2 linked regions of the Synechococcus elongatus PCC 11801 genome follow. The protein of the gene in region 1 interacts with the protein of each later gene in a pairwise test. Links are inferred from orthologs where the notes say so. Each region holds a gene or a part of one and is shown on either strand. Other genes may lie near its edges.

The links. Proteins that work in one complex are often made in the same cells at the same time.
Region 2: the proteins of DOP62_RS06555 (region 1) and bioB interact in binary tests that used the Escherichia coli proteins (3 or more experiments, as listed by UniProt). The link is inferred for Synechococcus elongatus PCC 11801 from one-to-one orthologs.

What each region holds. Positions count from the first base shown.
Region 1 is NZ_CP030139.2:1,367,025-1,370,525, reverse strand. What follows is about bases 276-3,214. They hold DOP62_RS06555 (class II glutamine amidotransferase), read right to left. Parts: upstream 2,176-3,214; coding sequence 1,375-2,175; downstream 276-1,374. Other genes in these bases: rnhA (ribonuclease HI), read left to right, coding at 2,420-3,199; DOP62_RS06560 (hypothetical protein), read right to left, coding at 886-1,329; DOP62_RS06565 (cation:proton antiporter), read right to left, coding at 276-652. Outside these bases: more of DOP62_RS06565, read right to left, coding at 1-275; DOP62_RS06545 (hypothetical protein), read left to right, coding at 3,342-3,501.
Region 2 is NZ_CP030139.2:2,090,792-2,093,788, forward strand. It holds bioB (biotin synthase BioB), read left to right. Parts: upstream 1-1,016; coding sequence 1,017-1,979; downstream 1,980-2,997. Other genes in the region: DOP62_RS10405 (peptide ligase PGM1-related protein), read left to right, coding at 1-969; DOP62_RS10415 (DUF1257 domain-containing protein), read right to left, coding at 2,070-2,420; ycf46 (stress-responsive protein Ycf46), read right to left, coding at 2,556-2,997. UniProt on the Escherichia coli protein: Catalyzes the conversion of dethiobiotin (DTB) to biotin by the insertion of a sulfur atom into dethiobiotin via a radical-based mechanism.

The sequences.
Region 1 (3,501 bases):
CGAGCAGTCGCGCCGCGACAAAACCTAAGACGGCGCCCAAGCCAACTTGTAGGAGCACTTGGATTGGCAGCAGGATCCAAGGGTTGATTTGCCCCAGCCCTGGCAGTGTCCAGCCTTGCCCATCCCCTGGGGTCAATAGCGCTAGCAGCAGACTAAACACCAAGAGCAGTAACACATCCGAGAGGGCACTGCCCGTCAAAATGGCATCGGGAATACCCTTGCGCACCCCCAGTCCCAGTTGCTTGAGCCGCAGCATCCCCGGCACAATCACTGCTGGTGATTCTGCCCCGATGACGCAGCCCAGCAGTAACCCTGTCAGCCAGTCAAAGTTCAGTAGGTAATGGGCCGCGATCGCCACCACCAGTGCTTCACAGGCAGCGGGCAAAATCCCCAGTCGCAGCGCTACTGATCCCTGCTGAGCCAGTTTTTCGCGATCGAGCCCAAGACCGGCTTTGACCAGAATGACCATCACGGCGAGAGTTCGCCAGCTGCTGGCTTGCTCCAAAAGAGCTGGACTGAGCCACTGGCTCACCTGAGGACCTAGCAGGATTCCCCAGAGGATCATGCCGATGAGTGCGGGGGCACCAAGGCGACGGCTGACCTGTCCGGCCAGAAAGCCCCCGAGTAAGATTCCTATCCAATTGGCCAACATCACGCCCATTTCCCTACGGTTTGCGTGTGCGGCTAGGGACAAAAGTGGACGATGCACTCGCTACAGATCTCGCCCTAGCCAGAACTGTAGGAGCCATCAGCGATCGGGAGAACCCGAATGCGCGGTTGAGGTGAGCTCCATCACCTTGCCGCTAGCTTACGGCATTTGTGGATGTTGCCGTGCATGAGGATTGGCAGGACGAACACTGAGAAGGGCACCGCAGCTGATGCCAGTTAGGCTTCTCGCAACCAAGCCCAAGCCACTTGATTGAGCTTCAGCCCGATCGCAAATAGCAGCCCCATCAGGAAGATTTGATTGGCAATGATTGGTCGGACGGCCAAGTCTGCCAACAGGTGTGAAAAATTCAGAATCGAATAGAGAACCGTGAAACCAAAGTGCCAGCGTCGGTAAGGGCGATCGCTGCGCTCCGCAGTCAGCATGATCGCCAACATCGGAATCACGAAGAAAATCAACATTCCCCAGAAAATCCCGTTCAGGGTTTGATCACTTTGCTGACTTTCGACGATGACACTGCGACCGTGGAATAACGGCATCAAACCCAACTGGGTGTGGAAGAGCGTACCCAGTAGGAAGCTGCTCCACAGGCTGATGATTTGGAGGGGGCGATCGGGTTTCATTCGTGCAAACCAGCCCAGTTGTGTCGCTAGCTTGGGCACGGGATTGCGGCATCGTGCCGATTCAACCCTTTTTTTTCAGCTGTATTAAGAGGCGATCGCGATCGGTGTTGTTGCCGTTTGTGCGACTAGCTCACCCTCCGCCAGCACCAAGAGATCACCTGGGTTAAGGACTGTCCAGACCTCATCTTGTGTCAGAGGACGGGTGGCAATGATGCTGACGACATCACTGGGGCGCGTGCAGCCTGCAAAGTCGATCGTGTGATCCTCATCGATCAAGCTGGCTTTGGTAAAGGGATAGCGCCGCGTCACCCAGGCTAAGGACGTAGAGCAGTGGGCATAGAGATAGCGTCCATCGCCCAGCAGGAAATTAACAATGCTGGGACTGGGCAGGCGATCGCTAAGATCACGCAGAATTGCTAGCACCTGCTCCGGTTCTGGTTGGACTAGCGCAGCTAGCCGATCGAGGATCCAGCAGAACAGGTGTTCGCTATCCGTTTCCCCTTGGGGCAAGTAGTACTTCAAAGGGCAGCGATCGCGCAGCAGTTCGAATTCGATGTGACCGTTGTGGGCAAACACCCATTCGCGATCGCCCAGTTTTTGTGAGAAGGGATGGCAGTTGCGGGGGTCAACGCTTCCCTGCGTGGCCTTGCGGATGTGGGACAGCGCCAACTTGGACCGGATTGGCACGCGGCGCAGGACATCAGCGAGGGGCGACTCTGCTGCCGGTTCGGGATCGATGACCCGTAGCAGGCGATCGCCAAGATAAAATGCACAGCCCCAACCGTCGCGATGTTCCCCTGTGCGCCCGCCCCGCGCTGAAAAGCCGCGAAACGAAAAGCAGAGATCAGTGGGGGTATTGGCACTCATCCCCAGGAGTTCGCACATCGCTGTTCACCTCGGAACCATGGGCTGCTGCTGATTTAACTCTAGGAGTCCCTAGCCGTTTTGCTACCGCCGTTGCTTTTTGCAACTTTTTCCACTCTGCGGGCTGGAGCAATCCCTGGTGATTGTTCTCGTTTGCAGGTCACCACAACGAGATGACACTTAAGAACAGGGGACTGAAGCCCGTGCAGATCAAGGCTGACGCACTGGTCTCGGCGACAATCGAAGGATTGCTAGGAATTGATGCATGTCTGATGCCATCCTCCGCCTCTACACTGATGGCGCTTGCACAGGGAACCCGGGACCTGGGGGGTGGGGGGTACAGATTCAGTTTGCTGACGGCAGCATTCAAGAGTTAGGCGGGTATGCGGCTGCCACGACGAACAATCGGATGGAACTCCAAGCTGCGATCGCGGCATTGGAGTTCTGGCGTGATCAATCCCCTCAGCAACCGGTGACGCTCTACACCGATAGCGAATACGTCATTAAAGGGATCACGCAGTGGCTCAAGGGTTGGCAGCGCAAGGGTTGGAAGACGGCTCAGGGCAAGCCGGTGCTCAATCAGGATTTGTGGATGCACCTCGATGACCTCAATGCCCCCTTGGTGCAATGGCAGCACGTGCGCGGTCACAACGGCGATCCCAGCAATGAGCGTTGTGATCAAATTGCCCGTAGTTTTGCCCAGCAACGCCCGTTACCGCTCTGCCAACGGTCGGATGCACCACTACAATCGGGGCAGCCACAGCAGGAGCCCGCTAGGATGCCTGAAGTTGTGACCCCAGAGTCGGGGGAGAGCCCCCGCGATCGCAGCCATCGCCTACGTGATGTGCTGGACTGCTTGCAAATTGCAGAAGTCATTGCTGATAAGCAATTTTTAATCACCAGTTCCGAACTCGCGGATCTTATGGACGTCAATGCCAGCGCGGTGACCAGCCGAGGTGAGGAATGGATTTGGCGCAACTGGCGAGTGAAGCGCGATCGCCGCGAGGGCAATCAAATTCTCTGGCAACTGGAACGAATCCGTTGAGTCTGCGTAACTTCTGGGCGATCGCGTCCTAATTCTGAGCTGCTGCATCAATTGCAACCATTGAGACTCACTGCGGTTGCCTATGGTGGAGAAAAGGGGTGGACCTTGGAGCCAGCTCTAGGGATCGTGTTAGACCAGAACGATGGAAAAGGGGTGGTTGCTGGCGATCGCAGCCAGTCTGATTACGTGCTTAGTTCTAGCGGATTTACCGACTTTTCTCAGCCATCACACCTGGATGGGACTGGTTGCCGATCTTGTTGGACTCGTGCTGTGGTTGTTAGCACCGTTCATCGCCGTCTGGG
Region 2 (2,997 bases), 720 kb from region 1 along the record:
GTGGAAGATCTGGCAGCAGCAGCAGCTGAACTCTGGCAAGACCAGCCCCAAGCTCAGCGCTTTGTGATCAAGCTCAATCAAGGCTTTTCCGGTGAAGGGAATGCGTTGCTGGATTTACGCCCGATCGCTCAACAATCACCCGATCGCGTTGGCTTAACCGCTGCCAGTCAGGCGATCGCCCAGCAGTTCCCGGTGATGCGCTTTCAGGCTGCTCATGAAACTTGGCAGAACTTCAAGGGACGAATTGCCGATTTGGGCGCGATCGCCGAATTATTCATTGAAGGCGAAGTGAAGCGATCGCCCAGTGTCCAAGGCTGCATCCATCCCAGTGGGCAAGTGGAAATTCTCTCGACCCACGATCAAATTTTGGGCGGGCCAGATGGACAAATTTATTTAGGTTGTCGCTTTCCTGCCGATCCGGCCTATCGACTGCAGTTACAGACCTGGGGGCAAAAAATCGGTGAAGCTCTGGCTGAACGCGGCGCGTTAGAGCGGTTTGGTGTCGATTTTGTTGCGGTGCATCAGGGCGGCGATCACTGGGAACTAGAGGCGATTGAAATCAACCTAAGGAAGGGTGGCACGACCCATCCCTTCATGACCCTCAAGTATTTAACAAACGGCTACTACGATCGCCAGACTGGTCAGTTTTGCAGTGAACTCGGCCAACCCAAGTCCTACGTCGCAACAGATAACCTGCAATCGCCGCGCTATCGCGGACTGCTGCCGCAAGACCTGATGGACATCATCGCGGCCAACCAACTCCACTTCGATAGCAGCACCAAAACGGGCACTGTGTTTCACCTCATGGGTTGCCTGTCGCAGTACGGCAAGCTAGGACTCACGAGCATTGGTAACAGTCCCGAGCAGGCACAAGCCATTTATGACGAAGTAGTGGCGGTGCTCGATCGCGAAACCGACCCGGCCACCAGCCCCACCGGTTCTGCCCTGCCACTCACTTGGGCTGTCTGAGGCGATCGGGGCACGAGTATGATCCTAAGGTCGCGATCGCGAGCACGATGGAAGCTATCCGCCACGACTGGCCCCTCGACGAAATCGAAGCCCTTCTCAACACACCACTCCTCGAGTTAGTCCATCGTGCGCAAACGGTGCATCGCGACTATCAACCCGTTAATGCCATCCAACTGGCAACGTTGCTCAGCGTCAAAACCGGCGGTTGCAGCGAAAACTGCGCCTATTGTCCTCAGTCAGCTCACTACAACACTGAGGTCGATCCTCAATTCACCTTGCCGATCGAAACCGTTTTAGAACAGGCGGAACGCGCCAAAGCGGCTGGTGCTAGCCGTTTTTGCATGGGCTGGGCTTGGCGCGAGATCCGTGACGGCGCCCAGTTCGACGCCATGCTGGAGATGGTCCAAGGCGTGCGTCAGTTGGGGCTCGAAGCTTGTGTCACTGCTGGCATGCTCAGCGATCGCCAAGCCGAGCGACTGGCAGAAGCGGGGCTCACTGCCTACAACCACAATCTCGATACAAGTCCCGAATTTTACGGCGAAATCATCTCGACCCGCACCTACTCCGATCGCCTCGCCACTTTGGAACGGGTGCGGCAAGCGGGCATCAGTGTTTGCTGCGGCGGCATCATTGGCATGGGTGAAGGGCAGCGCGATCGCGCTGGATTGCTGCAGGTTCTTGCAACCCTCGATCCTCATCCTGAGAGTGTGCCGATCAATGCCCTAGTGCCAGTTGAAGGAACTCCTCTAGGCGATCGCGATCGCCTCGATCCACTGGATTTGGTGCGGATGTGCGCCGTCGCTCGGATTTTGATGCCGAAAGCACGGGTTCGCCTTAGCGCCGGTCGCACCGCCCTCAGCCGCGAAGCGCAAGTCCTCTGCTTCATGGCAGGTGCCAACTCGATCTTCTACGGCGACACCCTGCTGACCACGGCAAACCCAGCCTGCGAAGCTGATCGCCAACTCCTCGCCGACATCGGTGCCCAAGCGCTTGAGGTGGTGACTGCTTAGCCTTGACTAGCGATCCCACCCAAACACCAATACAAAAAAAGGGGTAGGACAACCTACCCCTCGAATGATGGAACGCCAAAGGAAGAGGACTTATTGCAACACCAGCTTGACGTTGGCATTGCTTAGACCAGGCCGTTTGACCTCAGCCAAGGTTTTGTTGACGGCGTATTTTTGGTTGATCGCATTGATCAGCTCAGTCTGATTGTGCTTTTTGGCTACGCCCCAAAGGTCAGCGATCAAATCGAAGGAGCCATCGCTATTGCGCGACCAGCCCAGATCGTAGTCGCCTTCCAGCGTGGCAACCAAGTCAGCCCGCACGCGCTGGCCGTTATAGCCCCGCACGTCGGCATTTTCTTGCACCGCAATTCCGAGATCGCGCAGCGACTGCTTCAGGATCACAGCATCACTGATCTTGGTGCGAAGGGTACTGAAGTGAGACATCGGAAGAAACTCCTGTATCAACGGTGGAGAGAGGGAGAGTCCCAGGTTGCCCTTGAGCAAACCTGACGGGTGAGAAACTGCTGGTCTGTTGGGATCAAACCAGCCTTCCCCCTGTTGGGATCAGGGGAGAAGCCTTTAGAACTCCAATCGCTGGTATTCAGCGACGGAGGCCGCAGCGGGTCGAGCTCGCTGTCGAGCCCAGTCCCGCAACGCTGCCACCTGTTCATTCATTGTCTTGGAGAGGGGCAGCGTGGACTTGATTGCGGCAATGATGTCGAGCTGCGTAAATTCGCGCTCTTGGGCAAAGGCCTCATACATAGCTGCAATCAAAGCTTGTTCAATCTCGGCACCTGAAAAGCCATCCGAGACTTTGGCGAGTTGCTCAAGGTCAAAGCGATCGAGGGGGCGCTTGCGCTTGGCAAGGTGAATGCGGAAAATTTCGGCACGTTCTTCCGGCGTGGGCAAATCGACAAAAAAGATTTCGTCAAAGCGCCCTTTGCGGAGGAACTCGCTGGGCAGCCGCTCGACTCGGTTTGCCGTCGCCATCACAAAAACGGGCGATCGCTTTTCCTGCATC